DNA from 3 places in the Peribacillus sp. NPDC058075 genome. Region 1 is predicted to be linked to each of the others. Evidence: riboswitches for the same ligand, from Rfam matches in the RefSeq annotation. Region 1 holds a riboswitch; each other region holds the start of a gene.
What was found. A riboswitch is a leader RNA that binds a small molecule or an ion and turns the genes downstream of it on or off. The one in region 1 is predicted to bind cobalamin.

Region 1 (10,501 bases):
TGTTGGAAACAGCGTTTTTATTGCCGCTCGTTTTGCCGCCTTCCGTCGTGGGGTTTTTATTGATTGTGATTTTTGGCAAGAGTGGAATCCCGGGACAATTCATTGAAAGGGTTTTTGAACAGCCCCTGATGTTCACGTGGTGGGCGGCGGTCATTGCATCTACTGTGGTAGCGTTTCCGCTTATGTACCAATCCGCTAAAACAGGCTTTGAAGGTATAGATGAAGAAATTGAAAATGCAGCAAGGGTTGACGGGGCCGGCGAGTGGAGATTATTCCTGAATGTATCCCTTCCATTGGCAGTCAAATCCATCGTCACTGGTGCCATCTTGAGTTCTGCGCGTGCATTGGGGGAATTCGGGGCCACACTCATGTTTGCCGGAAACATTCCCGGACAGACACAAACCATACCGACCGCGATTTATATCGCCATGGACTCCGGGAATATGACATTAGCCTGGCTATGGGTTGCCGTAATCATTGTCATTTCATTCATTATGCTTTTTATCGTGACATACATAAAATGAATGCTGTTTCTCGAATATGCTTATGAAAAAGAGAGGTGCGGCTTCTACGTCCTCTTTATGGATGAATCCGTTTTTTTCATAAAGGTTCCGTGCAGGCAGGTTCATTTTACCGGTCGAAACGGATATCTTTTCCCAGTCGCCGTGTAATTGAAGAGCATGCAGCAGTGCATCCGCGATACCCTGCCGAAAATAATCAGGATGAACGGCCATCCGGCAAATCAGTATTAGACCATTTTCTTTTGTATAAGATATTGCACCCGCTAAGGCACCACCCTTTAAAAAGCATAGAAACGTTTCATGACAATGAATGAATTGTTCATATGTTTCCAATAATGGAGGGATATCGGCAAAGCCGATCATATCCGCTTCCACCTTATAGGATTCTTTCTGAAGTTTAAAAAGCTGCCGGCCATAATCGGAGTCCAGGTCCCGAATTGTCATGATCAATCAAATCACTCCCTTTCATTACATTATAATGGAAGTGAGGGATTATTGTTTCCAATCAGTCTATGTTATAATCGACAAACAATATGAACTAATGAAATGAGGAAGAAATTTGTTAACATTTGAAGAAAAATTGAACATCATTGAAACTTTTCCGGAATTACAGCGAAAAGACGTTTCATTGGGACGTGTGAACTTCCATTATCCAGATAGCGTCCAAGAGAAAAAAATCGTCGTTCAGCACTTGCATCCCAATGGAAATGGATTCGTTTACGCAGGGCATATGAGAAAAAAAGACACTGACCGTAAAGGGTTTATCAATATACGTGACTATAATGAAGCAGAATTGAAAGAAATTATCCAAAAAAGCGTGGATTACCTATCTGAACCTCCGGTAGAATTCGAAGAAGAGGAAAACGAGTTCGCCAGGTTGGAAGGGGCATGGATTGGCCCTGAAAAGCAAGAGCTTACACTTGAAAGGGAAGACCTGCTTTGGAATGTTTATTCAGGGTCGAATCTTGAAGAGTGTTTCGAGAGTCCGGTAGAGGCGGAGCGCTACTTATTGGACGAAGGCTTCCGACAAAGCAAGAAGAGGAATATGTAGAATTTTAGGATAATTTGTCGGTTGATTTACTGCGATAATCTTGTTTTTTTACGATTTTCCATGATATAATATGAGTAATTATTTTTGTTCGGAAAAGTTTGATAGAAGGATTTACTGTAATAGGATTCCTCTTGAAACATTATCCAGAACCAAAAATAGTAATAAAATGGATTTTTCCAAACACAGGAGGAACTATCATGGTACAAGGTAAAGTAAAATGGTTTAACGCAGAAAAAGGTTTCGGTTTCATCGAAGTTGAAGGCCAAGACGATGTATTCGTACATTTCTCAGCTATCCAAGGAGAAGGCTTCAAAACGCTTGAAGAAGGCCAAGAAGTTTCTTTCGAAATCGAGCAAGGCGCTCGTGGACCACAAGCAGCTAACGTTCAAAAATAATTGAACGCATATAAAAAAAAGACTCCGATTTTGGAGTCTTTTTATTTTTCCTTCATTTCGGCGATTTCCTTTAATGCCTTGTCCAATTTTTCTTCGATCCGTTTAGAACGATTAAAATGCCCTGACAGGAAAAACACGATGAATATAATGAATACTGCAAGCACTAGCATAAAAAGGATAGGAAGGAACTGGGTTATATTTTCAGTCATTGGATATTATCTCCTTTTTTCTTCCATTATACTTCATGCTTACGGCTGCTATGATAGAGGGAGTCAAGTTTTTTAAAAAAAGGGGATATACGAACATGCAAATCCCCTTTCATTCAGTTCTGGAATAGCGAGACGAACTTTTGAAGTCTGGGCAAGTCTGATTCTTGATACATCTGTTCTATCTTTAATGTCACCAATAACTGGCTCTTGGCAAATAACATGTCCCGGAAATGATCGACGGCCCCACAAAAATGATGATAGTTGGTTTCACCAGTGCCGAAGACTCCCGTTTTCAGATGAGCAATAGGCAACTGTTCCAGTTCTTTATAAAGGGCTGCTGATTTAGCGGGAAGCTCTCCATTGCCCCATGTATAGGTGCCGACGATCAATGCATCGTAATCCGGCAATGTACGTAAATCGAATTCATTCATCCGATAAAGGAAAGCTTCAGGTAAAAGGGAAGCGACGGCTTCAGCAAGCGCTTTTGTATTGCCGCCGGCAGAATGATAGACAATGGCAACTTTACAGCTCATCGAACCCATTACTGGCATTTACTTGACTGTATGTCCTTGACTTCTGTTCGAAGAAATCGGTTTTCGTAAGTCCGATGGATTCATCATCGAACGTTTTGATCCATGGCATCGGGTTCTCGCCATATTCTTTATACAAATTTTCAAGGCCTAGCATACGTAATCGTTTGTTGGCGATATATTCGATGTACTCATTGAATTCTTCCAAATCAAGATCGGCTTTGGTTTGGATATCTTCGAGCATATATTCAGACCATTCCTTTTCGAGTTCGACTGCTCTTTCAATCGTCGTATAGATGAACTTCGTGTTTTCTTCATTATTTAACTCAGGATATTCATACATCAAGATTTGAATGAGCATTCCAATGAAATCGAAATGGACCATTTCATCGCGATGAATATAGGATATCATCGTAGCGGAACCGGTCATTAGATTTTGGCGTCCTAAATTATAATAAAAGGCGAAAGCCAGATAGAAATAAATCCCCTCAAGGTTCGTTGAATGGATCAGTGCCTCGAATAAATGCTGTGGGCTGGGATCGTCCACGAACGTTTGATAAGCATCAACGATCGGTTGGTTACGCTTAATCACTTCAGGATGCTCTTTGATGCGGTCGAAAAGCTGTTTTTGCTTGCCTACCGGAATCAAGGAAGCAAGGATATAGGAATAAGATTCATTATGGATTGATTCCTGCTGGGCCATGTTGGCCAGGATAGCTTTTGCCGCCGGATCTTTGATGTACCGAAGGATTTCTACTAATGTTGGCGTTTGAAGACTGTCCATTCCAGCAATCATCGTAAGGATATCGAGAAAAGCATCCTGGATATCTTCGTCCAATTCGCCCCACTGCTTTTTATCCTGAATCATGTTCACGCTCGAAGGCTTCCAAAAGTTATTGATGAGCTGTGTATAGGTATCATAGAATTTTTCATACTGAATATCATTCCAAAGGAGGAAGCCTGAAGCTTCTCCTTTGAAAACACCGGTTGCCTTGGTTGGATGCGTCGGTTCGAGCATCCGGATTTTTTTGATATGATTGGTCATTCGTGAAAACTCCTTTAAGAATAGATTACTGAATCATCAATGTCGTTAACTTGAACAGCTTTCGCAGGCATTGTCATATTCGGAAGAAGTCGAACGAACATAATACGTTGATTTCAACCCGCTTTCCCATGCCGTTAAATGGATATCCAACAGGACCTTCGCTTTGATTGTATTGTGTACATACAAATTAAAGCTGATTGCTTGGTCAATATGGCGTTGTCGGGCTGCATTTTGCCTGATGCTTTCCAGTTGGTCCAAATTGAATCGCGTTTTTTTATAATATTCATACGTATTTGGCGTCAAGCCTGGTGCGGTCACCTTGAATTTGAAGTTTTTCTTTTCTTCGTAAAATTCAATTTCATACAAAGGGTCAATGCCATCCGTGGAATTACCGATTTTGGCTGTCGATGAATTGGGAGCAATCGCCATTAAATATCCATTACGGGTCCCGTGTTCCTGCACGTCTGCTTTTAAATCCATCCATTTTTGATCTGTATAGTCACGCAGATCGAAATAGTCCCCTGTATGCCAATCAGATCCTTCAAAATATGGGTACGATCCTTTTTCCTTGGCCAATTCGTTGGATGCCTTGATTGTTAAGTAAGCGATTTTTTCGTATAAAGCATCGGCATATTGAACAGCCTCATCGGATTCCCAATAAATATTCTGTGTGGCAAGTAAATGGTGCCATCCAAACGTTCCTAAACCAATTGCCCGGTAACGTTTATTCGAGATGGATGCTTGTTTGACAGGAAGATTATTCACATCAATGACATTGTCCAGCATACGGATCTGAATGGGAATCAATCTTTCCAAAACATCGCTGCCCACCGCTCGTGGCAGGTTAATGGATGAAAGGTTGCAGACAACGAAATCGCCGCTTTTACGAACCACAACAACATCTCCATCTTCTGTTTCATATTCATCCGTGATCGTCGAAGGGCTTAGGTTTTGGGCAATTTCCGTACAAAGGTTAGAACAATAAATCATACCTTTATGTTTATTGGGATTTTTCCGATTAACTTCATCGCGGTAGAACATATACGGTACGCCTTCTTCTAATTGAGAAATCATGATGCTTTTCATGATGTCCATCGCATTGATTTTTTCAAAGCTATAGTTTGGAAGCGTGCCATTTTCTGCGGCCTCGACAGCAAGTGCATAATGATTCCTGAAGCTTCCTTCGCCTTTCTTCTCGTCATAAAGATCTTCAAGTGAAAATCCGAGGGTTTGCTTAACGGTATGCGGATCGAAAAGATACCATTCTTTTCTGTCGCGTACAGCCTCCATGAATAAATCCGGTATGCATACGCCTGTAAAAATATCATGGGCTTTCAATCTGTCATCCCCGTTTTGTGTCTTTAAATCGAGGAAGCTCATGATATCTTTATGCCAGGCATCCAAGTAAATCGCGATGGCCCCTTTACGTTGACCCAATTGATCGACACTTACAGCTGTCTGGTTGAATAGTCGAATCCAGGGCGTCGTGCCGGAACTGTTTCCAGAGAAACCCCGGATATCGGAACCAAGCGAGCGAACCTTACCAACGTAAAGGCCGACACCGCCGCCGAATTTAGATACTTTTGCTGCATCGTAGTTTGATAGATAGATGCCGTCAATGGAATCTTCAATTGCGTCGATAAAGCAAGAGCTTAACTGTCCATGTGTTTTACCTGCATTGGAGAGTGTGGGAGTCGCAACGGTCATATAAAGGTTGGACATGGCCCAGTATGCTTCTTTTATAAGTTGCAGGCGGTGCTCCGTTTTTTCCATTCGCATGATTTCCATCGCGATGATCATGAAACGTTCTTGCGGCAGTTCGTAGACCTTGTCCTTTTTTGGGCGGGCCAGATAGCGGTCGTTCAATAAGTAGATGCCTATGTAAGAGAATAATTTATCTTTTTCCGGGTCGATCATCGAACCCAATTCCTCAATTTCCGCTTTTGTATAGGAAGATAGCAGTTCGGGTTTATAAATTGGATAACGCTGACCTTCCGAGAGATGGGAGAGTTCTGTGATCAGCTCATAGAACGGCCCATAACTCTTGCCTTCATAACCTCGATTGGCTTGTGCATCCCTATACATTGTATTCAACAGTTCTGCTGCAGCAACGAATGTCCAATCCGGAGCATCGATATCCACACCTTCAAGAGCGAGCTGAATCAGTTTTTTTGATGCCTGTTCTTCGGTTGAGTCACTTTTGCGATCCAGCCATTTTGTAAAACGCTTTTTGAACTTTTCCATATCGAGACGGCCTTCGAATTCCTTCGATAACATCTCAAGCTGGATGGATTTCGTTTCTGTGTCATTTTCACTTATGGTAGAGTTATATGTTTGAGTCATGAATAATCCTCCTTGTTAACTTCCGCTAAAATAAAAAAACCGCCCAAAGAATTGAGCGGATCAAACGATAGAATAAAGGAGCCATGAAAAAATAGCCGTTATACTATCGTTTCATCATCTCAATCCCCGAAGAATAAGAAACGTGAAAAATTCAAGGCAGGTCTCCTGACTCATGATCATCCTACTTTGAGTCCTTCCCGTATAGAGATCTATACAGTGGGTTTCTCATTTCGTCACATTTACAGTTGCGGGGACAGTTCCGGGTTTACACCGGATTCCCTTTTCAGCCATCACTGGCACCTTGGATTATAATAAATTCTATATATAGTTATTGGTGTTGTTTATGTAATCAATATCTAGTATTTCTGCTTATATTATCGTAAGCCATATACGATCATAATTCAACTAATATATTTGAAAAAAACCAACCCTTATCTATTGACAAAGTGATGGCAGAGGGTGAAGTAATGAAAGATTTTATTGGGGAATGGATAATTCAAGCGCTGATTTTACGCGATTTTGTGTTAAAATAAAGTGTCTAGTAAAGTTGGCTCTCCCTTATTGCGGTGAGGGGATTCACGGAAAAATATTTATGAAAAAGGGGATAAAATCTTGGAAAAAATATTAGTTTTTGGACATAAAAACCCGGATACAGACACAATCTGTTCGGCAATCGCTTATGCAGACCTGAAAAAGCAGTTAGGTATCAACGCTGAACCAGTTCGTCTGGGTGAAGTGAATGGTGAAACTCAATATGCATTGGACCAATTCAAATTCGATGCTCCCCGTCTTGTGGAAAAAGTTGCAGGGGAAGCTGATGGCGTAATCTTGGTCGATCATAACGAACGCCAGCAAAGTGCTGAAGATATTGACCAAGTCCGTGTGTTGGAAGTTATCGACCATCACCGTATCGCTAACTTCGAAACGAGCGATCCTTTATATTACCGTGCGGAACCAGTTGGCTGTACGGCAACCATTTTAAATAAAATTTATAAAGAAAACGGCATTGAAGTTCCTAAAGCAATCGCAGGTCTTATGCTGTCTGCCATCATTTCCGATTCTTTATTGTTCAAATCACCTACATGCACGGAACAAGACGTTGCAGCAGCTATGGAATTGGCTGCCATTGCGGGTGTCGACGCTGAAACATATGGATTGGAAATGTTGAAGGCTGGAGCTGACTTGAGCGACAAAACGATTGCTCAGCTTATCACTCTTGACGCAAAGGAATTCTCCATGGGAATGGCTAAAGTGGAGATAGCACAAGTCAATGCTGTTGATCCGAACGAAGTCCTTGCCAAGCAAGCTGAATTGGAAGCGGCGATTGAAGCGGTAATCGCTGTGAAGGAATTGGACTTATTCCTATTCGTCGTAACGGATATCCTGACTAATGATTCTGTTGCCTTGGCTCTTGGTAAAGCAGCTTATGCAGTGGAAAAAGCATACGACGTTTCATTAAACAACAACATCGCCGTCTTAGAAGGCGTTGTATCGCGTAAAAAACAAATTGTGCCGGTCTTAACGGACGTATTCAGCAAGTAATAAATGAAAAGGGATGCTCAATAAAAATTTTGGGCATCCTTTTTTGTACATGCAAAAAAAAGACTCAACCATCCATCAAGGGTGTTTGAGTCTTTTTTCTTAATTCAAGGCTTCCTTTTCTTTTTCATAGGCGATGACAATCAATTCTTTATTGGCTTCCTCGCCTAGTTTGCTTTCAAAGCTTTTCAGTTCATTCAATAAATCCGGTGACAGATTTGCTGCTGTATAATCCTGCTCGGGTGTCATGCTTTTCGCTCCTTTCAAAAGGAAATGATTCATGTTATCTATTTTGTCGGTTTGAAAAGTTTCTATTCAGTAGAATGTTACTTCTTCAAGATATTTTACTTTCGGACGTGGCGAGTTTTTCAAGCAATGACGAACTTTCTTGATCGAGTCCTTGCACTTGGACAGGTATTCCAAGAAGCTGATATTTATGGATAACCGTATCAACAGCACCTACCGCTGAATCATCCCAAATTTTGGAGTTGGTGAAGTCGATCACGATTGCATCGGCCTTTTCCTTGAAGTCAAACTTCGAAACAAAGTCCTGGACAGAAGCGAAAAATATTTGTCCGCTGATACGATAAGTGATTTTCTTAGCCTGGATGTCTTCCGTTTTCTCTACCGCCACTTTAGAAATTTTAGCCGAGAAGAAAATCATGCTCAAAAGCACTCCGGCAAATACCCCTTTTGATAAGTCATGAGTATAAAGAACGATGAGGACCGTCACGATCATCACGGCTGCATCCGACTTAGGAGCTTTAGTGAGCCTCTTTAGGGAAGACCAGTCAAAGGTCCCGATTGAAACCATGATCATGACTGCGACAAGTGCAGCCATTGGTATTTTAATAAGGACATCATTCAATACCACGATTAATACCATAAGGAATGCGCCCGCTACAAATGTCGAGAGCCGGCCCCTTCCACCCGATTTAATGTTGATACCGGATTGGCCGATCATCGCACATCCTGCCATGCCTCCAAAACATCCGGCGATGATATTCGAAATCCCCTGGCCTTTGGCTTCCTTATTTTTATTACTGTCCGTGTCAGTCATCCCATCGACAATTTGAGCTGTCAATAACGATTCAAGCAACCCAACAAACGCAAGGGCAATGGAATAAGGGAAAATGATCGCCAAAGTTTCGAAGGTCAAAGGGATGTCTGGAAGCATGAACATCGGAAGCGCCTCGGTCAATTGGCCCATATCCCCAACCGTCCGTACCGTAGCCCCTGTGGTAACTGCAACGATCGTCATGAATATGATGGCGACAAGTGGTGAAGGTATGACTTTCGTGATCATCGGAAAAAGATAAATGATTGCTAATGAAACGGCTGTCATGACATACATGATCCATGTTTCGCCCACGAAATGGGTGAGCTGTGCCGTGAAAATCAAGATGGCTAAAGAATTCACAAAACCAGTCATGACCGGCTTCGGAATGAACTTCATTAATTTCCCGATTTTTAAAACCCCTAGTAAAATTTGCAGCAAACCAGTCAATATTGTTGCAGCAAGTAAATAGTTCAAGCCATGATCTTTAACAAGGTCAACCATGACGAGTGCCATTGCGCCAGTGGCAGCCGATATCATTCCCGGCCTCCCGCCGACGAAAGAGATGACGATGGCAATGCAGAATGAGGCATATAGACCAACCATTGGGTCAACGCCGGCAATGATCGAAAAGGCAATCGCCTCGGGAATCAATGCCAAGGCAACGACAATTCCCGATAGAACATCTCCTCTAACGTTGCCGAACCATTCCTGTCTGTATGCAGATATATTCAAAGAAACACTCCTTCTTACTTTATATATGTGTGTTCATTTCTTTTTTATCGCACTAAATTATAGCATGAGTCCTTCTTTCAATCTATATGGATAATATAAACGACAAATCGAGGGCTATTCATTTCTAATTGAATGAAGGTAAAATGCCTGAAGAGGGAAGAATTGATACATAAGGTGCTTGAGCCATTATGTGAGGGAACCAAGGCTGAAGAAGCCTCAATTCATCTATACGATGAATAGGAAAACTGTTTATTGACCTTCTGCAGGGTCTCAAAAACTGAAAAAAATCAATGACTAAAAGGGATGGTATGTAGATTGCAGGTTGAAAGGGAAAATTAACTCGTACCTTCGTATTGGGAGGAGATATATCATTATCTTAGTAGACATCCGATTATCAAATGGAGGTAGGCGGTCCCACTATACAGGCCATGCATGTAATAATGTCAGTCGAAATGGATTGCCGAAAAATGGCTTGGCCATTTTTGATGTAATGGGCTTCTATACGCTTTTGTAAAATTCCCGCCAAGGAATGGAGTAAAACGGTAGGGATCTATTTCATGACTACTCGCTTTGCATTCTAGACATGGGTTTTAGAAGGTAGTGAAACGATATAGAATCTAATGATTACTTATAAATCACATGATGATTTATATCAATCAAGCCAGTTATGGGGCCAGCCGTACATTTAAGATAGTGCTTTAACTGTGTCAGTTATAATTGGGCATGAGGTAAGAGTGTTTTATTACCGGAACCATATCTTCCTTTTTTTCATACAAGGAAGTGGTGAGGGTGAAGAAGTAGGGAACCCCATACCAGTGTTAAGGGGCTAATCCTTATCAATGATACTGGATTTACATTTAGGACATGTCACTTCTTTATAATGCTTGAACCTGATCTTTCGAAGGTCGCTTCTGGACAACATTGCGAATACATTATATCTTGTGCCGCATGCACAAGTATTTTTATCTTTAACTATGTGTCTCTCATCCGTAGTAGCTGAATAAATGGTTGGAAAGAACATAATAACCCTCCTTGTTTTAATTTTAGGCAAATTAAAAAGGGGCAAGAAATTGATT
Region 2 (10,501 bases), 1.2 Mb from region 1:
TGCTTCGATTTTTCGGGAATTTCTTGTTTGGTTTGCTTATTCCTTTGTCTCGTTACACCTATGAAATAACCGATGAAACCAGCTCCGATTGCAGCTTGCAGCGCAAATAATAAGCTTTCGGTTTCTGCACCTGGCGGTTCCCAAATACTGTTGAACCATGGCTTGTATTCCGGATGGATCTTAGTGATGGCTTCCTCAGCTTCGCCGTCGGCACCGCCAAATTCCGTTCCTTGTTGGGTGATTAACGGTATGGTTGCAAGAATGACAACCAGGAAAAGCAGCAGTAGACTTTTTTTCATATTAACGGGCCTCCTTTGATAAAACTCGCAGCAATTTCAATTCACCTAGATTGTATTTTTTCAAGAAATTCATCACGACGACTGTCAATAACCCCTCACTGATTGCCAAGGGAATTTGGGTCAGGGCAAAAATGCCTGCAAATTTACTGAAAGAAGCCATGAATCCTCCTACCTCGGATGGAAAAGCAAGAGCAAGTTGAACGGAAGTGACTACATAGGTTCCCAAATCTCCAAAAGCAGCCGCCAAGAAAACGGCAAGTGAAAAAGACCACCCCAATTTAGTTGCGCCCTTGAAGACGAAGTAAGCAATGAACGGTCCGCAAACGGCCATGGAAAATGCATTGGCCCCTAATGTCGTCAAGCCTCCGTGAGCCAGTAAAACAGCTTGAAATAACAGAACGATGGAGCCGACGACACTCATGGCCAATGGCCCGAATAATATGGAACCCAAACCAACACCGGTAGGGTGTGAGGAGCTTCCCGTAACGGAAGGAATCTTTAGGGCCGATAAAATAAATACAAATGCACCCGATAGGCCAAGTATCATTTTAGTTTCTGGATTTTCCCTTACTTTGGACCTAATGGACCGGTAACCCAAGATTAAAAATGGAAGCGTCAAAGCCCACCAGAATATAGCCCATTCAATGGGTAAAAAGCCCTCCATGATATGCATGGCCATTGCCCGGTTCGGGACAAAAAGCAGTAAGATGACAAAATAAATGATTTTCCAATTGGTTCTTTTCATTCTTTCTCCTTTCAACACTTTTAAATTTTTCTGATCAATCTTGAGAAGAAAAGCAGCGCCCAACATAAAAAGCACTTCTCTCAAAGGAAAGAAGTGCGTAATGAACAGGAATTTTGCAGCATGAACCAACCATGGGCCATTCTGCCTGATCCGCACGCCCATCCTCGTAGGCTGAAACAGTTTCACGCTTCATGGCAGGTCTCCTGGCTTTGGATCATCATCCCATTACATCCTTCCCATCTCATTTGACAGTGGATTAAAGTTAAAGTAATAGGACTTCCCTTTACAGTGGCGGGACCGCACCGGATTTTCACCGGCTTCCCTTTTAAGCTGAATTCCGAGAAATTCAACACCATGAAACTTATGTAATTATTTTGAAAATTTTCTTGTATAGTGTACCATAAAGAAATAATTCCAGCTACACTATCTTTTTTTTTCGGACGAAGTTTGTTGCAAGGAAAGGATTTTAACTGGTTTTACACGATTAAACTTTTCTAAACAGTCGGAATAAACTATTGAATTTTGAAAAAGTTGTTATATGATAGATTAAGTTAGTTAGAAATGTATAATAAAACCAAATAATTCATTTTAAAAGTGCCCTTGTGTCAATAAGCAAGGGATAATAGGGAAATCGGTGAAAATCCGATGCAGCCCCCGCTACTGTAAACGCTGATGAAATTGTCGATAGCCACTGGCATTGTTGCCGGGAAGGGACAAAGTAAAATGAAGCGTAAGCCAGGAAACCTGCTTTTAAAATTGCATGATACTTTTCGGAGGGAAAGGTAGAAGGACTATGACGATTTTGGGAGGATTTGGCATGCTTGCCTTTGGCTCCTCATTCATATAGTTTTTTTAAACCTTGACTCTTATGTTAAGGTTTTTTATTTTGCCTTTTCCCTGAACGCAGGAGGAAGAAGATGACTACTTGGAACTTGAAGGGTACACATACACATCTGTTGATTTGTAATGGAAGCAGCTGCATGAAAAAGGGCGGGGAAGAAGTAACCCAAGCGATTCGCGATGAAATTACTTCAAAAGGCTTGGATCTGAAAATCCATACAACCAGGACACGCTGTAACGGAAGATGTAAGGATGCCTGCGTTGTGATTGCCTATCCGCAAGGAAACTGGTATCGAGTGGAAACGGCTGATTTCGGTCGGCAGATCGTCAGTAATATCGATGAAGGTGAGTTTGTTTCACAGATGATCTATCAATTCAATGATGGGGAAATGACACCTAATCCAGATTTTCCTGCTCATACGGGTATTTCAAAGAACAAAGCGTAAAAGGAGATGTCTTAATGAGTACAAACGGTAAATTATTCATCGTGGGCTTTGGGCCCGGGAATTTTGAACACATTACCAAACGTGCCGTCGAAGCCCTTCAAGAAAGTGATTACATCATTGGTTATAAAACTTATGTTGAACTCATTCAGGGGCTGCTTACAGATCAAACGATCATTAGTACGGGGATGACAGAAGAGGTATCACGTGCACAGGAAGCAGTGAAACAAGCGGAGCTGGGAAAGAAAGTGGCGGTGATTTCCAGTGGGGATGCCGGAGTTTACGGGATGGCAGGGTTGGTTTATGAAGTATTGATTGAAAAAGGCTGGAAAGAAGAAACTGGAGTGGGCATTGAAGTCATTCCTGGCATTTCTGCCATCAACTCATGTGCGTCTTTACTTGGGGCACCAGTCATGCACGATTCATGTACGATCAGCCTCAGTGATCATTTAACCCCTTGGGAACTGATTGCTAAAAGGGTTGAAGCGGCTGCGATGGCAGACTTTGTCATTGCACTTTATAATCCGCGCAGCGGCAGGCGGACCCGGCAAATTGTTGAAACACAGAAAATTCTCCTTCGCTACCGTTCGCCCGATACACCTGTCGGGTTGGTGAAAAGTGCTTATCGCGACAGGCAGGATATTGTCATAACCAATTTGCAGGAAATGTTGAATCACGATATTGGAATGTTGACCACCGTCATCATCGGTAACTCATCCACCTTTTTATATGATGACAAAATCATCACACCAAGAGGCTATCAGAGAAAATATACTTTGAATTCGGAAAAGCAAACATTGAAGCCGCATCAGCGACTGCAAAAAGAAGCGGAACCGTGGGCATTAGATCAAGAAGCCTTAACCGAGTCCGCTGGAGGAGTTGGATTGCTTACAAAAGCACCAGAAAAGAAGCCAGCTTCCTTTGAAATGGCAATGGAGGCCCTGGCAAGAGTCAAGGGTCAAACCGTTAAGCAATCCATTCAGCCGATTGTTCAGCAAAAAATGGAGTCGGTATTCGAACTTGCCGTTAGTCCAGGTGTGGCGAATAAACAATTCACTCCCAAGCAAATGATGACACTTGCGGAAGTTGTCGGGGAAAAGGGAACGATGGAATACACGCCAAATCATAAAATCGTTTTGAAGATTCCGACAACGGATCCGGAAGTCATTACGGGGAAATTGCAATCAGCAAACTTTCTTTTGTCGCCGATTGGAGATGTACTGACATTAAAAGCTTGTGATTTCTGTGATGGTGAAAAAGCGGAATCCATTCCTTATGCGGATGAAATACACAGGGTGCTTGGCGGAATGAAAATGCCCAAGGAACTGAACATCGGTTTTAATGGGTGTGGGATGGCTTGTTATAGTGCTGTGATGGATGATATCGGGATTGTCTTCCGAAAAGGGAAGTTCGACTTATTTCTTGGAGCTAAACCGGTTGGAAGAACAGCCCATCCGGGTCAGCCGGTTGCGGAAGGCATTGAACCGGAACAGCTTGTTGAACTGATCACGGACATTGTCGGGGAGTATAAGCAAAATGCTCATCCAAATGAGCGGCTCTTTAAATACTTCAAACGTTTGAAAAAGATACAGAATTTTTCTTATCAGGACATCGCTCCCAAAATAAACATAGAGCCTGCGCCTTGTGAAGACTAATCAAGAGGGGGAAAGTAAATGAAAGCAGTTTTGTTCGTAGGACATGGAAGCCGGTTGGCTTCGGGAAATGAAGAAGTCCGTCATTTTATTGAAAATATGATTCCGGCAATGGACGAGCGTTTCCTGGTGGAAACGTGCTTCTTGGAATTTGCGGCACCGAATATATCCAAAGGAATTGATAATTGTGTAAAACGAGGGGCTACTGAAGTTATCGTCATACCCATCATTTTATTGCATGCAGGACATTCGAAATTACATATCCCAGCTGAAATAGAGGATGGGAAAACCAAGTATCCAGAAGTGAAATTCACATATGGCCAAACGATCGGGGTCCACCATGATGTATTGACGATCCTGACAGACCGTCTGGAGGAAGCGGGATTCGATACGGCCACTGAACATTCTGAGACAGCGATATTGCTAATTGGCCGAGGTGGCAGTGATGCTGATGCAAATAGTGATATATATAAAATTTCACGGTTATTATGGGAAAAATTAAACGTGAAATGGGTCGAAACTGCCTTCATGGGTGTAACGGACCCGCACGTTGATGAAGGTATTGAAAGATGCATCCGATTAGGGGCAAAAAAAGTAGTGATGCTGCCATATTTCCTCTTCACAGGTGTGTTGATGGAAAGAATGGAGGATATGCTGAAAGGCTATCAAGAGCAATACCATGATCGAGAATTCACTTTGGCAAAGTATTTTGGATATCATCCAACCTTACAGAACATTCTGCAAGAACGAGTAATTGAAGCCAGTGAAGGCAGGTCAAGCGGCGCGCGTGATTTGGAAAACTATCGTAAACATGTCGAGGAACATGGACATGCTCACCATCATCACCATCACGACCATGATCACGACCATGATCACGACCATGATCACGACCACGACCATGATCATCACCACGACCATGATCATCACCACGATCATGATGGGCAAGTGGTGGGGACATCAAAATGATTTTGTTCTTGGCGGGTACAAGTGATGCAAGGGAATTAGCGATTGAGATGCAGAAGGTAGGGTTCAAGGTTTTGGCAACTGTTGTAACTGAATCGGCGGCTAAGAGTTTGCAGGATGCTGGGATATCCACCCGGATAGGCCGATTATCGGCAGAAGATATCACCTCTTTAGTCTCTGCAAAAGGTTTTCAGGCTGTAGTCGATGCAAGTCACCCATTTGCCGAAGAAGCATCCAAAAACGCCCTTAACGGAGCAAAGGCAGCAAATGTTCCTTATATTCGTTATGAGCGTGAAAGTCAACGGTTTCAGAATGATAAATTGATAGTTGTCCGTGATTATGAGGAAGCTGCCAAGCTTGCCGCTGCAAAACGGGGAGTCATCATGCTCACGACCGGAAGTAAAACACTATCCGTGTTCGCAAAAGAATTGGTAGGGCTCGAGAATACCAGAGTCATAGCGAGAATGCTGCCACGCATGGACAATATGGAAAAATGTGCACAGCTGGGCATCGAACAAAAAAATATCGTTGCGATTCAAGGGCCGTTTTCCAAAGAATTGAATAAAGCCCTATATGAACAATATGGGGTCACATTGATGATAACGAAAGAAAGCGGCAAGGTCGGTGCGGTTGATGAGAAATTGGAAGCCGCGTTGGAATGTGGAATTGAGACGATCATGATATCTCGACCGGATGTTGACTATCAGAATGTTCATTCCAGTTTTGAACTTGTCATTGCCGAGTTGAATAATCAGTTAAATGAAAAATAGGAGGAATACAAGATGGATTTTAAAACGGATTTTAAACCACTAACGGTAGACCCTGACAAAATATATGATTATAGCTTTTCAATCATCGCTGAAGAAATGGGGAATCATGATTTTTCTGAAGATGAATGGAAGATCGTCCGCCGGGTCATTCATGCTTCAGCGGATTTTGAATTGGGAAGAAGTGTCATCATCCATCCAAATGCCATTCAAGCTGGTGTGGAAGCCATTCGCAAAGGCAGACATGTCATTGCGGATGTGCAAATGATCGAGAGCGGTACAGGCAAAAAAAGATTTCAAAAACACGGCGGGGACGTTCATTGCTATATTTCAGATCCGGATGTGATGGTCGAAGCAAAACGTTTGAATACGACAAGGGCGATCATTTCGATGCAAAAAGCGGTAAAAGAAAATGAAGGGGGCATTTATGCGATCGGCAATGCACCTACCGCTTTACTTGAGCTCATTCGCCTTATTAAAGAAGGGATTGCAAAACCGGACTTAATCATTGGAATGCCTGTTGGGTTTGTTTCTGCAGCAGAATCAAAAGAGGAACTCGCTAAGATCACAGAAGTGCCATTCATTACGAATATTGGCCGAAAAGGTGGAAGTACTGTCACTGTTGCAGCATTGAACGCGATTTCCCTTTTAGCTGATAGTTAAAAAACATGGAAAAGAAAGTGAAAAAAGACCCCTCACAAATGCGTCATGGATATACGACGGGAGCATGTTCGACAGCCGTGACCAAAGCGGCATTGACTGCTTTGATCACGGGGGATGCACTAGAGGAGGCAACCATTTCCTTGCCAATCGGCCGAGATGCGACTTTCACTATTGAGAAATATGAAATATCGGAAAATGCGGTAAGTGCAGAAACGATTAAAGATGCCGGAGATGATCCCGATGCCACACATTTGGCCCATATCATCTCTACTGTCAGCTGGTCGGATGCACCGGGGATTATCTTGGATGGAGGGACCGGAGTTGGTCGTGTAACCAAACCCGGTCTTCCCGTTCCAGTTGGAGAAGCGGCGATTAATCCTGTACCGCGCAAAATGATTTTAACCACTGTGCAACAAACATTGGAAGAATTCAAGATCAATAGAGGAGTGAAAGTCGTCATCTCCGTGCCCGCAGGAGAAGAAATAGCGAAAAAAACATTAAATGGCCGCTTGGGGATTATAGGAGGCATTTCCATTTTGGGAACAAGGGGCACCGTCGTCCCTTTTTCCAGTTCCGCCTATATGGCAAGTATCGTCCAGGCTATCAGTGTCGCCAAAGCGAGTGGGTGTGAGCATCTTGTCTTAACGACTGGCGGGCGCAGTGAAAAGTATGCGATGGGCCTTCTCCAGGATTTACCTGAGGAAGCTTTTATAGAAATGGGTGACTTTGTGGGCTTCTCACTTAAGCAATGTAAGAGGCAGGGAATTAAAAAGGTATCACTGGTCGGCATGATGGGCAAATTCTCCAAAGTGGCCCAAGGTGTGATGATGGTGCATTCAAAAAGTGCCCCGGTCGACTTCGGTTTTCTATCGGAAATAGCCCAAAGCGTCGGAGCTGATGATGATCTTGTTCTTGAAATCAAGAATGCAAACACAGCGTCACAAGTCGGGGATATGATGTCAGCCATTAATAATTTTGACTTTTTTAATAAACTTTGTGAATCCTGCTGTCACTCTGCCATAAACCAAGTGAAGGGCGGCATTGAAATGGAAACAGCGATTTATTCGTTGAAAGGACAATTACTGGGAAGGGCTGTTGGAATTGAGTCAATCGATTAAATTAATCGGGATAGGGGATAACGGTCAGGAAAGCTTACTGCCTCAATATGCCCGATGGATAGAAGAAAGTGAAGTGCTGGTCGGAGGTGAACGGGTCTTATCCTTCTTTCCGAACTATTCTGGCAAAAAGATTGTCATAAAGGGCGGTTTGAAAAAGGTGGTGGAGCAACTGCAGGATGAAACTCGTCCAACAGTGGTTTTAGCTTCCGGTGACCCAATGTTTTATGGAATGGGAGGCTATCTTTCCAGCAAAATCAACATGGATGTTTACCCATATTTCAGTTCAATCCAGCTTGCTTTTGCAAAAATGGGGGAAAGCTGGCAAGATGCCTTCCTCGTTAGCATTCATGGCCGCAGTATGAAAGGGCTGGCCCAAAGGATTGATGGGAAAGCGAAAGTTGCCTTGCTTACTGATAGTGAAAATAGCCCCAATCAACTGGCAAAATATCTCCTTTCATTCGGAATGACGGAATACCGGGCATTTGTGGCTGAAAATCTTCAAGGGGAAACCGAAGAATCTGGCTGGTATGAAATGGATGAAATGATGGAGCGGGAATTCTCCCCGCTGAATGTCGTCATTTTGAAAAGAAAATCAGAAGGTCCAAGCTGGTCATTGGGGATAGAAGATGAAGAATTTTCGCAGCGTAAGCCAGACAAAGGACTCATAACCAAAAAAGAAATTCGGGTACTAAGCCTGCATGCGATGAAACTCCGGAAAAACAGCACCGTTTGGGATGTTGGGACGTGTACGGGCTCAATGGCAATTGAAGCGGCCAAGCTCGCATCCGAAGGTCAAATTTTCGCGATTGAAAAAAATGAGCCAGATTTAGAAAACTGTTATCAAAACCAACGTAAATTCCGTACCGATATAACGGCGATTCATGGTAAAGCCCCGAATGGATTGGAAAATTTTCCTGATCCTGATGCGATCTTCATTGGCGGGACTGGCGGCGAAATGGTAGAGCTGATCAATACATGCTGCAAACGGCTTAAAGAAGGCGGCAGGATCGTTCTTAATGCTGCGACGATTGAGAATCTTTACCGGGCTAATGAGGCATTTGCGGAAGCTGGTTTTCACACCTCCATCATGCATGCGCAAATCTCCAGAAGTAAGCCAATATTGGGAATGAACAGGTTTGTACCTCTTAATCCGGTTTATATCATTACTGCACAACGAAAGGAAGACATGAATGAGTAATCTTGGTACATTATATGGCCTTGGCGTGGGCCCGGGCGATCCAGAGCTAATTACAGTAAAGGCATTTCGCGTGATTCAGGAATCTCCGGTCATTGCGTATCCGAAAAAAAGAAAAGGGAGTAAAAGCTACGCCCATCGCATTGTTGAAGTTTACATTCGTCCTGAAGAGAAGGATATGCTGGGCCTTGTTTTTCCGATGACGAAAGATCAAGCCATTTTGGATCGGGAATGGAACGGAACGGTTGAAAAGGTTTGGCAAAAATTAAATGAAGGAAAAGATGTGGCTTTCGTTACGGAAGGCGATCCGCTTTTATATAGTACGTTCATACATATGATGAAATTGATGCAGGAGTTGCATCCCGAAGTCGAAATCAAGACAGTCCCGGGCATTTCTTCCTTTAATGGATCAGCGTCAAGGCTGGGCATCGCTTTGGCTGATGGTGATGATCATGTTGCGATAGTTCCTGCAAGAGATGATTATGAAGCGATGAAGAAGGCCATCGAAGATCATGATGCCGTGGTGTTCATCAAAGTCGCAAAGGTCATCGATTTAATGATTACCGTTTTAAAAGATTTGGACTTGCTTGAAAAGGCCTCGGTCGTAACCAAAGTCACTTCCGATGAGGAAGTGATTTGGAAAGTGAGTGAATTGGAAGGACTTGAACTAGAATACTTAACATTGATGGTGGTGAGAAAATGAAGATATATATTGTAGGTGCCGGACCGGGTGACCCGGATTTGATTACAGTAAAAGGATTGAACATTCTCCAAACGGCTGATGTGATTTTATATACGGATTCATTAGTGAATGAAGAATTGATTGCAAAGGCAAAACCCGAGGCCGAGGTGCTAAAAACGGCTGGAATGCATTTAGAGGAAATTGTTGGCATCATGGTTGAGCGTGTTAAAGAAGGAAAGATGGTTGCTAGAATCCACACAGGTGATCCTGCCATGTACGGTGCAATCATGGAACAAATTGTCCTTTTGAAGAAAGAGGGTATTGGTTATGAGGTGATTCCTGGCGTAAGTTCGGTATTCGCGTCAGCAGCGGCAATAGGAGCAGAGCTGACCATCCCTGATTTAACTCAGACACTCATATTGACGAGGGCTGAAGGGCGTACGCCTGTTCCGGAATTTGAGAAGCTACGTGATTTGGCAAGTCACCACTGTACGATTGCCCTCTTCTTGAGTGCGACCTTGACCAAAAAAATCGTTAAAGAACTCAAGGAAGCCGGTTGGAAGGATGATACTCCGGTAGCAGTCATTCAAAGGGCAACATGGCCGGACCAAAAAATCGTTCGTACCACGTTAGTGAACTTGGATGAAGATATGCGTCAAAATGGCATCCGCAAGCATGCGATGATTTTGGCTGGATGGGCGTTAGACCCTGACATCCATGATAAAGATGAATACCGTTCCAAATTATATGATGCGAGTTTTACCCATGGTTTCAGAAAAGGTGTTAAGCCATGATCATTGAACTGAAAGAAGCGGAACTTGCTCCCATTAAACGGTCTCATGCTTATGCGATCGTTGCGATTACAAAGCATGGTGTTGAGCTGGCAAGAAAATTACATACCGTTTTTTCGAATTCCGATCTATATTACATGAGCAAGTTTGAAAAAGGGGACGAAGAGCATAAACAGATCCAGCTTTTTTCGGGCAGTGTCCGTATGCTATTGCCAGCTTTATTCAAGGAATATAAGGGAATCATTTTAATTATTTCACTCGGGGCAGTCGTGAGGATGATTGCACCAATTTTGAAGGATAAGAAAACGGATCCAGGTGTCGTAGTCATTGATGATAAAGGGGA
Region 3 (10,501 bases), on a different contig from region 1:
ATTCTCCAATGAAAAGAGGACCGGATATATGCTTGATTTCTTTCTCCAGATGATCAGGATAGGCAATGAGGAAGCAGGTGGATGGTCCTGATGATTTTTCGATATCGACTTTATCACTTATATGCACAGAAACACCTTCACCACTTTGATCGAGGTGCTTCCATTCATATGCTATCCCTTTTGAGCCGACTGGAAGTGCCTGAACGCCTTCCATTTCACATAGGCTTTTATATAAAGATAATGGCGCGACCCAATCTTGCTGTTCCATTACTTCTTCTCCAACGAGCGGCCTGCCGATCAAAGCGATTTTCCGTGAAGGATGCTGCTTTTTAATTCGTTCATTCAATCGCTTACCAATCACCATAAGACCAAGTGCTGATTGAAGAAGCGGCATGTTACTTTCTGTGCTTCCAGTAATGGGAAGGTCCTCCATTCCCAATTCACCCAGCCCCTTTTTGACACCCCTGGTCAAGTCCTCCCAGGCTTCATCACCGCAGAAATTATTTAGAACGACGGATACGGGTCTTCCGCCAATGCTTAAACACTCCATGACGGCAACCCGAAAGGAATAATAGCCAATGACCTCATAAGGGACATGGACAAGGTCCATCTCTTTCAGCCCGATACCGCCGCTATTATCACTAGAAACAATCAATGAATCTGATTCGGAAAATGGCAAAATCAACGAATCACTCATTCTACGAGTCCATCTTTAAAAATCATTTTTTTCAAAACAGGCTCCAAGCGTGGCAGTAAAAGGGCAGCCAATACTACATTTACCGCCGTCGCTGCCGTTAATCCCGGCACCAATAACGTGTAAAAACCAGGGCTGATCAGAAATGCGAAAGGCAGGGCTAAAACGAAGGCATTACCGATAAAGAAGAGGAAAAATGCGCCTACTTTTTTTCCGTGTATATATAAAATGCCAAACATCCATGCCAAGACTGCCATTTCGACCATGATCAAAAAGTGGAATGGCCCAAGCGGCATGCCGCCGATGAACGCTGAAATGATATGACCAAGCCCAGCTACAATAGCCCCCGATACCGGGCCAAGTATGACAGCCGCCAAAAGGGCCGGAAAGCTATCTAAAGCGATGCTCCCGATCGGGGAAGGGATTTTAATCATTGCCCCTACCGCCGATAAGGCAATGAATATAGCGATTGCACTAATTTTTCTTACGTCCATGTTTACTCTTTTTCCTTTCTTTTCCCTCCACGGAACACATTTGCGCTGCGGATATACTCCACATCTTTCACACCAAGACGGAAATTGATCACACGTGCAACAGCAAAGAAGTAATCCGACAAACGATTTAAGTATTGAAGTGATAATGGTGAAACAGCCGCACCCGACTTGATCAATGAAACGACCAATCGTTCTGCCCTTCTTGTAACAGTTCTGGCAATATGAATGGTTGCAGCCGCTTTTGAGCCGCCAGGCAGGATGAACTTTTCCAATTCCGGCGCTTCAAGTATGAAGGCATCTATTCGTTCTTCCAAATAGGTAATGGCCTCATCCGTCAGCTTTTGTGGGGCTTTCTCGGAAACGGTTGCCAAATCTCCGCCGCAGTCAAATAACTCATGCTGGATTTTCTCTAGATCGGCCAGTATATCCGTAAATATCGCAGGATCCAATTCAGTCACCGCAAGACCGATATAGCTATTCACCTCATCCACCGTTCCATATGATTCAACTCGGATGTCATCCTTATCAAGCCGACCTCCGATTACGCTTGTTTGTCCCTTATCCCCTGTACGTGTATAGATTTTCATCCCAATTGCCTCCTCTACTTTATTCGCTGGTTAATTCCATACCAGATGATATCAACGCGCTTTGATATGGATGCTACATCTTGAAAGACCCATCCGCAGGCATCGCGCCATCTGCGATCTTTTGCTTCGATCGGGACAATGCCTTTGGAAATATCAGAACCGATCACAATGCAATTGTGTTCATCTCTTTCTTTCTCCCATATTCGCCAATCAGCCATGATTTCCTTCCATCTTTTTCGAATCGAATCTGAATCCATCTTTTCTGCATCTTGTTGAATCCATGCATCCAACCCTTGCAATACAACGGTCCTGCCTTGGAAATCAATCAATTCCGGCCGTTCTTTTCGATAACCGGAAAGCCAAAGGACATCATTTTCCATATCATACAATTGCTTTACCCATTTGGTTTTGCCATTATAGGCGCCTCCTGTAACAAAGTGCAGCGTTCTCCCCTCCTTAAGCTGTTCCGGTCTTCCCATATCAGCTCATATCCCCTGCCATGGGAAATTCCCCAATCAAAAAAAGACTTTTCCTGCGGGGCATAGCGGACCAATAAATCACGAATTACCCCTCCATGCGTCATTAGGGCAAATCGGTTCTCCTTACAGGCAATCAATTGTTTCCAGCCATTATTCACACGTTCGGAAAATGCCGGATAACTTTCACCCCCAGGCACCAGTGCCTCCATGGGACGTTCCAGCCAATTAAGATAATCTCCATCTGTCTTCAACTCATGATACGTCCGCCCTTCCCAATTGCCGAAGTTCATCTCACGGAACGAAGCGTTTTTGACCGGAACTGCATTCGGAAACAGAAGTCGTACAGTTTCCACACAGCGGGGCAAATCACTGCTGTGTATTTTTTCATACTGTGGGTAAGAACCCCTTAAGTCCCATATTTCCTTTTCTCCTTCGATACTTAATGGAGAATCCGTCCAGCCTAAATAGGCCTTTCGTTCATTTGCTACTGTCAGCCCATGGCGAAGTAGTGTAATAGCCACAATATCAGCCATAACCAAAGCTCAACCCCTTCCACGGATGCCCCCAGTACATCCCCCGTTATCCCACCGAACCAACTGACGATTTTACGTTTTATATAAACCAGGAAAACCATTGCAGCCAGGCACATGATGAAAAATAAGGTGACAAGCTTAAAATCGATGACCCAGGCAAACGCCAGACTTACAAGGATGTACAGCCAATAAATGGGCAAACTGCTTTTCGTTACTGCACTTTGAAAAAAAGCACCGAGCCCCTCTTTTTTAGCCAGCGGCATCCGGATGAGTAAATAACCCATCACACATTTGCTTAAGAGCGGAAGGGCTATGATCAAGAAGTATGTCCATTCATTTACCCTTTGGACAATTTCATAGATAAATAGAAACCGGGCGGCCAATAGGACTATGACAGAGATGACACCGAATGCACCTGTCCTGGAATCCTTCATGATTTCCAAACGCCTATTCTTATCCTGATAGGAAAAAAAAGCATCACTTGCATCAATCCAGCCATCAAGATGCAAACCACCCGTTAACGCCATCGTTAAAAACCAAAGGAAAAAGGCAATCGCAAGCGATGACAATGGGGTCCATTCCACTAGTGCATATAAAACGCCGCCCAATATCAAGCCTAGCAAAAGACCTACTAATGGAAAGGTTTGAATGGCACGGTGAATATATTTCTTCTCCATCGGAAGCTGCTTCTTTATTGGAAAGACCGTAAAGAACTGCAGGTTAATTAAAAATCCGATCACTCCGCTCATTCCTGCATGCACCCTTTCTTCCGCAATGGAATTCCCGCTTCCACTAGATAGGCTTCATCGGCCTGCCCGACGATCGTTTGATGAAGCAGGCCCAGTGTTTTTCCGTATATATGGAGGAAATCGTCCTGAAAAATCGGTTCCTGCACCAATTCATTGCTCACGACTATTAAACAGCTGGATTGTTTTCTTATCTCATTGATCCCGGTTATGATTTTTGAAAAAACACTATTTAAGAATTCTTCTTCAAGCGGAATGCCAGGGCCAAATAGCTCGTTATCAAGCAGGGTTGTCAGACAATCGAGCAGAATGATGGATTCATGATCAATGTCAGCCCCTATTCTTGTAATATCCGTTGCGTATTCAGAGGTCTTCCAAGCAATCGGGCTGCTTTCTCTATCTTTACGATGCCTAAGGATGCGTTCACCCATTTCAACATCACTGACACGGCCGCAAGCGAGGTAATGCAAGTTCCCATTCGTTTGGAGCGCGAACTCCAATGCTTTTCTTTCTGCGAAGCTGCTTTTTCCTGAACGGACACCCCCGGTTATAAAACAGAGCCTTGCTTTCTCCACTGTCTTACCCCCTCCATCAGTGCTTCGTTATCATGTTCACCCTTCACTGCAAACCGAAGCCACACTCCGTCCAAACCCGGAAAATTATAGGTATGGCGCGGTACGATTCCTTTTTTCAGCAAAAAGGCGAAAAGGGATAGAGATTCATCCTTCACCAAATAGAAATTAACTGTGCTAGCGGAGACATTCAACCCTTGCTCCTCATAAAACCGGAATAGTTTTTGCTTTTGCCATGCAATATAGTCTCTTGTTTTTCTCATATAGGCTTCTTCTGCAAGACAGATTTTCCCCACTTCAAGCGCCACGTGGTTGACGCTCCAATGCGGCTTATAGTTTCTTACCCGTTTTATGATGTCAGGTGTCGCAAGCAAGTAGCCTAGTCTCAAACCCGGAATTGCAAAAATTTTAGTCATTGATCTAAGAATAAGTAAATGTGGAAATACATTGATTAAAGCAGCATAACTAAAGGCATCTTCCGTAAAATCATAAAAAGCCTCATCCAAGACTACCAGGCAATCCGCTTTTTGGCATTCCATGATCAATTCCCTGACTGCATCCCGATTAAATGAAACACCCGTAGGATTATTAGGCGTACATAAGAAAATTGCATCATATTCGGGTAATCGCGGAATCAATCGCTCCAAGTCCAATTGCCACTCAGGAGCATCAAGCTGGTGAAAATCAACCTTACATCCTGATGCCAAACAAGCTTCAGCATATTCCGCAAATGACGGCTGAATGATCAGCACCCTTTGATTGGCTAATCCGTTCGCTACCAGCATAATTATTTCAGCACCACCGTTCCCCACCAAAACGGATTGCTCAGGAAGAGCTTCTTTTTTTGCAATGGATTTTGTCAGTTCAATGGCATGCGGATCCGGGTACTGAAGGATTCCTTCGAAAAACCCAGACCACTGTTCCTTTATGCGTAAAGGCGGACCCAATGGGTTGATGTTAGCACTGAAGTCGAGAACCGCTTCAGGCATCTTGATTTTCAGCGCTTCATAAAGATAATGAGGATTAGAGCCATGAGAAGGTAATATCAAGAATAAGCCCCCCTAGCCATAGCATCAGCAGAAATAGAAAAGATGACCGATGCATGATGGTAATCGTTTTTGGTATATGTTTTGCTTCCAATCGAACAAGCGGAACTCCCATCCTCGCACGGTCGGAAACAATTCCTTTGTACATATTACGGCCTCCAAGCTGTATTCCCAAAATCGCAGCAACGCCTGCTTCACACCACCCGCTATTCGGGCTTGGATGTTTTTTTGCGTCATTGAATAATATTTTCCATCTGGCACCAAATCCATGATAGCGGGATTTTGAGCTCAGTAACATCAGGTAACCGGTGAGGCGGCTGGGAATCCAGTTCACGATATCATCGAGCTTGGCTGAAGCCCAGCCGAATTGCCCATATTTGTCATTTTTGTACCCTACCATGGAATCGCAGGTATTAATTGCCCTGTACACCATAGCGAGCGGCGCACCGCCAATAGCTGCCCAAAACATGGGGGCCGTAATCCCATCGCTGGTATTTTCCGCTACAGTTTCCACGGTGCCCCTGACAATTTCGGATTCATCAAGATCAGCCGTATCACGGCCCACGATATAGGAAAGCTTTAGCCTCGCTTCAGGAAAATCTCGTTCATTAAGCGGAAGGCAAACATCCATCCCGGCTTGCTTCAAGCCCTTTTGAGCAATCGTAGTAGAAATGACAGCAGCTTCCCAAAGGATACCTGCAAGAGGATGGATAAGATAAGCCAAATAGACGGTAAGACCCGTAATCAATAACACCGCCGATAAGACGATGATCAACATGAAGAGTCCATTCCGTTTCTTATATGCCCCTCTATTGAATGCCAGATCGAGCTTGCTTATCGACGTTCCTATCCATTTGACTGGATGCGGCCAATTTGGCGGATCACCGATTAATAGATCAAGGAAAAATGCCAGCGTAACCGCAAAAAGATGATGATAGATCATAAATCCTCAATCCGTTTCCGATTATTCTTTAATGCTTCCACTGTACAATCATATACACCGCGACTGATCAGCTTCCCTAACGGAGTGATGGTGCCTGCATATTGAAGCTTTGCCCCTCGTTGAGCAGCCGCAATCAAGATGCTGTCGGTCGATGTTCCTGTTGCACATGTATTTGTCACCTTATCCAGTACATGCAAATCATGAAGCGCTTTTACTTTTGCCTCGGTTGCAGTAACTATGCTGTGGATGAAAGCCTCTTCTGCCAAATGTCCATTTACGAATATCCATGTATTGATCGTTCCCGGAGCGGAACTCCAAGAATGCCGGTCAGCTAAAGAAGCGTCGATGGCATTTCCTACACCAGCCGTCACGATAATGAAAACAGAGAAATCTTCAACTCTTAAAAGCTTGAAAGCAACCGTGTCGAGAAAGACAGCTGTCATCATCCCTACCGTCTCCTGAGGTTCAAAACCATGAGCTTTTAAATATTCGGCCATTTCAACATGATGATCCTCGCAATCATAGCCATGATGTACGTGCCTATTCACAAAATATTTATGCCAGCCCGTCCCCGAACCAGTCACTCCGGAAGACATCGTTCTAAGCGGGATCGGAGAATCCAATTGAATCATCTCTGGTCCGACTGTCAGATAAGATTCATCGATTTCCAATGAGATAGTATCATGGACATGCTTTTCCGGAACGATGAACATCTGCGGTTTCGGAAGGGCGGGATGTGGATGTTTCTCGATCGTCGTATGATATACACCCTGAATCCGTTCCTGCTGGAGCACTTCATTCGGCACATCAACAACCTGAATTTTCCCTTTCTCAAGCAACATCAGCCGATCACAATATAACCCAGCCAAATTCAGGTCATGGAAAATTGAAATAACGGTCAAATTCTGCTCTTTTGCCATTTTCCTCATTAAATCAAGAAGGTCTTTTTGATAGGAAAGATCCAAGTGATTCGTAGGCTCATCCAAAAAAAGGATTTCAGGCTCTTGAGCAAGTGCCTGTGCCAGCAGGACCCGCTGCCTCTCCCCTCCTGATAATCGTTCAAAATGCAGATCCTGAAAATCGGCTACGCCCGTTTGTTCCATAACCCGTTGGACAATCGCTTCATCTTCTGCGGACCAACTATGGAACCAACCTGATTGATGAGCATATCGCCCAAGTGAGACCGTCTCTTTTACTGTATAGGAGAAAGCTAATGAGGAATGCTGAGGGAGCACAGCAATGACCTGTGCAAGTTGTTTTGACGAATAATCCTGCAAATCCCTACCTCTTATCCGTACGCTTCCGCCCTTATAATCGAGCACCCCGCTAAGCATACCTAAAAGCGTCGTTTTACCGCTGCCATTAGGACCAAGAATCCCGAATAATTCTCCTTTATGTACATCAAAAGAGACAGAGTCCAAAACAGCTTTGTTGTCATATCCACCTGTTAACCCTTTAACTTCAAGCATTCGTTTTTACCCTTCTCTCCGTCTCTTTAATAAAATCAGCGCAAATGCAGGTGCCCCGATAAGTGAGGTGATCACCCCGATCGGCAGTTCCGATGGGGCAATGACCGTCCGTGCTACAAAGTCAGCCAAAATTAGAAATCCGCTTCCTATCAGCAATGACAGCGGAAGCAAATGTTTATGGTCAGGTCCCCATATCTTTCGGACAAAATGGGGAATGACCAATCCCACAAAGCCAATCGCCCCTGAAACAGCAACCGCTGCCCCCGTCAATGTCGAACCGGCTATCAAGATCCACATTTTCCGTCGCTTAACATTCACTCCTAAGTGTTTTGCCCGGTCTTCCCCGAAAGTCATCGCATTCAATTCGCTTGTATTCATGATCAAGATCAACGAACCAAGAATAAAAAACGGCAAAATGATTGCAATATAATTCCATCCGCGCATTGAAACGCTTCCCATCAGCCAGCCGATGATTTGTCTTAATTCATCACCCGTCAGCGCAATCATCAATGAAATGAAGGCACTTAAAAACGAGCTGAAAATGATTCCCGTTAAAATGATCGTTTCCACTTTCATCGATCGATCCATTTTTTTTGCAAAGGTCAATACGCAGAGCATCGTGAGCACTGAGCATAAGATGCTCAATGCCGGAAGAGTGTAAAATCCGATGAGCGGCAATGATATATTCAAGAATATTGTCAATACGGCGCCGACCGATGCTCCTGATGAAATGCCTAATGTGTAAGGATCAGCGAGCGGGTTCCGGAGCAGCCCTTGAAATGCCGCGCCCGCAATCGCAAGCGATGCCCCGACCAAACCCGCAAGCAATACACGCGGCAAGCGGATGTTCATCACGATATTCGTCAGCATCACATCCGGATCAGCAGAAATCGGCAAATGAAAGATCTCCTTGCCGATTATTTGTAAAAGTACGGGAATCGGTACTGACACCGAACCAAAGGAAATGCCTATCGTCATTGCGAATAACAAAATAAACAACGCAATTAAATAAGCAAACGTCCATTTAGTTGTTAAATTGGTTCGGATAGACTGATTTGGCAAGTTCCTCTACTCCCTCTATCAAGCGTGGACCGGAACGGGTCACCAAGTCAGAATGGACATCAAAGACTTGGCCATTCTTAATGGCATTTACATCTTGCCATCCTTTTCGGCCCTTCACTTCACTTACTGCGTCTTTCGTATAATAACCATATGTTGTAATGATGACATCCGGATTTGCAGCAATCATCGACTCTTCATCAATTTTTGCCCAACCGTCCAATTCAGCAGCAGCATTATCAGCTGAAATAATTTGAAGCATCTCATTCATGAAAGTATTTTTTCCCGGTGTGTATATTTCAGGTGACGGCGAAACTTCCACTAAAACGGTCTTCCTATCCTCTTCCTTTACGGATTTGGCCTTTTCCTCGATATCCTTGAGCTTCGTTTTCATATCCGCAACGATTTCGTTTGCCTTATCATGTTCGCCCGTTGCCTTTCCAATCATTTCAATAGACTCATAGACTTGATCAAAGCTTTGTGCATCATTGACTACGAGGACATCTATTCCAGCATCCTTAAGCTGCTGTAAACCCTCATTCGAATTATGGGCACTTGATGCATGGGCAAGAACAAGGTCAGGCTTCATGGAGACAATCAGCTCCGTGTTCATTTCCATTCCGCCGACTTTTTCTATATCTTTCGTTTCTTCCGGGTAATTATCATTGTCGGAAACACCAATGACCTTTTTACCCAAACCAAGAGCAAAGACCACTTCCGTATTACTTGGTATCAATGAAACGATTTTCTTCGGTTTTTGTTCTATCGTTACTTTCTCCCCAGTTGCATCTTTAATCGTAATCGGGAAAGCTTCGTGTTGAGCATGATTCGTTTGCTGCTTTTCTTTTCCTTCATCAGTAGTGTCACTGCAGCCGACCATCATGCCTGCAACAAGCAACATCAACAGTATCAGACCAAAAATTTTCTTCATTTTCATTCCCCACAATCTTTTTATTTAATTTCTTTCCACCTAATAATCCCGGAAGATGCCCCAAAACAAAAAGCACCTCCCGTTAAACGGAAGGTGCTTGTATGGCAACAATTTCATTACGGACTTCTTTAGGGTCTGCCACACACCTTCCCATCCGCGTAGGTTACAGGTGTACGAATTTTGGCAGGTCTCCTGGCTCATGGTCATCGTCAACGGCACCTTCCCATATCTCATACAGTGGTACACAGCCGTCAGCTCCCATATACAGTGGCGGGACCGCGCTGGCATTTCACCAGCTTCCCTTTTAAGTCATTACGACACCAAATCGTTCGTATGTATATAATTTTCACTGCCTTCATTATACACCATGTAAGAATCGATTATTATATGATTTTTCTGAACAAGTTCGAAATGTGCCATCCACCTTCAATGATTAGAGGCATTTTCAACCAGTGACGCAAACCCATCGACTGATAACCCGGGTGAAATCCGAACCCGATGCAGGGCTTGCATCCCTTGCTCCCTTGAAGCTCCCCCAGGTTCGGTCGTGACTGCCATCTTGTATCCAGCTTCTTCTGACAGCCCGAGAGTCTCTTCGTTATATCGGCCAACCGGATAAGAAAGCACTGTCGTGTCCTGGTCGAGAATACGGTCGATTAGCTCCTTCGACTGGACCATTTCAGCCTCTTGCTGCTCTGCCGTCATGCGGTTCAGCTCCAAATGTTTGATAGTATGGCTTTCGATCGAAATCCCATTCCTGCTCATCTCCACCATTTGATTTTCAGTCAGGTGATGACCTTTATCAATGGACTTCCCGATCATGAAGACAGTTGCTTTCATATCATTTTCTTTTAATATCGGGAAAGCCTCCGTGTAGTTATCTGTATAGCCATCATCAAAAGTAAGCCAGACGCACTTCTCACTTGGCATCCGATTCTCGGTTAAAAC

Region 2: another riboswitch for cobalamin. It lies ahead of ACFVS1_RS10550 ((2Fe-2S) ferredoxin domain-containing protein); the one in region 1 lies ahead of ACFVS1_RS16490 (ribonucleoside-diphosphate reductase subunit alpha).
Region 3: another riboswitch for cobalamin. It lies ahead of ACFVS1_RS20050 (ABC transporter substrate-binding protein); the one in region 1 lies ahead of ACFVS1_RS16490 (ribonucleoside-diphosphate reductase subunit alpha).

Annotation. Positions count from the first base shown of each region.
Region 1 covers NZ_JBHVSL010000001.1:3,317,476-3,327,976, reverse strand. Annotated here, with positions in the region: gene modB (molybdate ABC transporter permease subunit) at 1-524, shown strand, start outside; gene ACFVS1_RS16520 (GNAT family N-acetyltransferase) at 486-965, opposite strand; gene ACFVS1_RS16515 (hypothetical protein) at 1,081-1,572, shown strand; gene ACFVS1_RS16510 (cold-shock protein) at 1,770-1,967, shown strand; gene ACFVS1_RS16505 (hypothetical protein) at 2,009-2,176, opposite strand; gene ACFVS1_RS16500 (flavodoxin domain-containing protein) at 2,290-2,727, opposite strand; gene ACFVS1_RS16495 (ribonucleotide-diphosphate reductase subunit beta) at 2,699-3,751, opposite strand; gene ACFVS1_RS16490 (ribonucleoside-diphosphate reductase subunit alpha) at 3,797-6,094, opposite strand; cobalamin riboswitch at 6,233-6,413, opposite strand; gene ACFVS1_RS16485 (manganese-dependent inorganic pyrophosphatase) at 6,707-7,636, shown strand; gene ACFVS1_RS16480 (hypothetical protein) at 7,736-7,882, opposite strand; gene ACFVS1_RS16475 (SulP family inorganic anion transporter) at 7,968-9,425, opposite strand.
Region 2 covers NZ_JBHVSL010000001.1:2,120,062-2,130,562, reverse strand. Annotated here, with positions in the region: gene ACFVS1_RS10565 (energy-coupling factor ABC transporter substrate-binding protein) at 1-299, opposite strand, end outside; gene cbiQ (cobalt ECF transporter T component CbiQ) at 1-1, opposite strand, end outside; gene ACFVS1_RS10560 (energy-coupling factor ABC transporter permease) at 301-1,044, opposite strand; gene ACFVS1_RS10555 (hypothetical protein) at 1,079-1,237, opposite strand; cobalamin riboswitch at 1,221-1,416, opposite strand; cobalamin riboswitch at 1,620-1,810, shown strand; gene ACFVS1_RS10550 ((2Fe-2S) ferredoxin domain-containing protein) at 1,962-2,330, shown strand; gene cobJ (precorrin-3B C(17)-methyltransferase) at 2,345-3,982, shown strand; gene ACFVS1_RS10540 (sirohydrochlorin chelatase) at 4,001-4,945, shown strand; gene cobK (precorrin-6A reductase) at 4,942-5,712, shown strand; gene ACFVS1_RS10530 (precorrin-8X methylmutase) at 5,725-6,372, shown strand; gene ACFVS1_RS10525 (cobalt-precorrin-5B (C(1))-methyltransferase) at 6,378-7,490, shown strand; gene cbiE (precorrin-6y C5,15-methyltransferase (decarboxylating) subunit CbiE) at 7,474-8,688, shown strand; gene cobI (precorrin-2 C(20)-methyltransferase) at 8,681-9,388, shown strand; gene cobM (precorrin-4 C(11)-methyltransferase) at 9,385-10,161, shown strand; gene ACFVS1_RS10505 (cobalt-precorrin 5A hydrolase) at 10,158-10,501, shown strand, end outside.
Region 3 covers NZ_JBHVSL010000002.1:466,982-477,482, forward strand. Annotated here, with positions in the region: gene ACFVS1_RS19995 (ATP-binding protein) at 1-697, opposite strand, end outside; gene ACFVS1_RS20000 (ECF transporter S component) at 694-1,188, opposite strand; gene ACFVS1_RS20005 (cob(I)yrinic acid a,c-diamide adenosyltransferase) at 1,191-1,775, opposite strand; gene ACFVS1_RS20010 (bifunctional adenosylcobinamide kinase/adenosylcobinamide-phosphate guanylyltransferase) at 1,790-2,254, opposite strand; gene ACFVS1_RS20015 (histidine phosphatase family protein) at 2,170-2,787, opposite strand; gene cobS (adenosylcobinamide-GDP ribazoletransferase) at 2,745-3,536, opposite strand; gene ACFVS1_RS20025 (bifunctional adenosylcobinamide kinase/adenosylcobinamide-phosphate guanylyltransferase) at 3,533-4,108, opposite strand; gene cobD (threonine-phosphate decarboxylase CobD) at 4,081-5,154, opposite strand; gene cbiB (adenosylcobinamide-phosphate synthase CbiB) at 5,129-6,094, opposite strand; gene ACFVS1_RS20040 (heme ABC transporter ATP-binding protein) at 6,091-7,563, opposite strand; gene ACFVS1_RS20045 (FecCD family ABC transporter permease) at 7,570-8,625, opposite strand; gene ACFVS1_RS20050 (ABC transporter substrate-binding protein) at 8,588-9,553, opposite strand; cobalamin riboswitch at 9,719-9,891, opposite strand; gene ACFVS1_RS20055 (polysaccharide deacetylase family protein) at 9,980-10,501, opposite strand, start outside.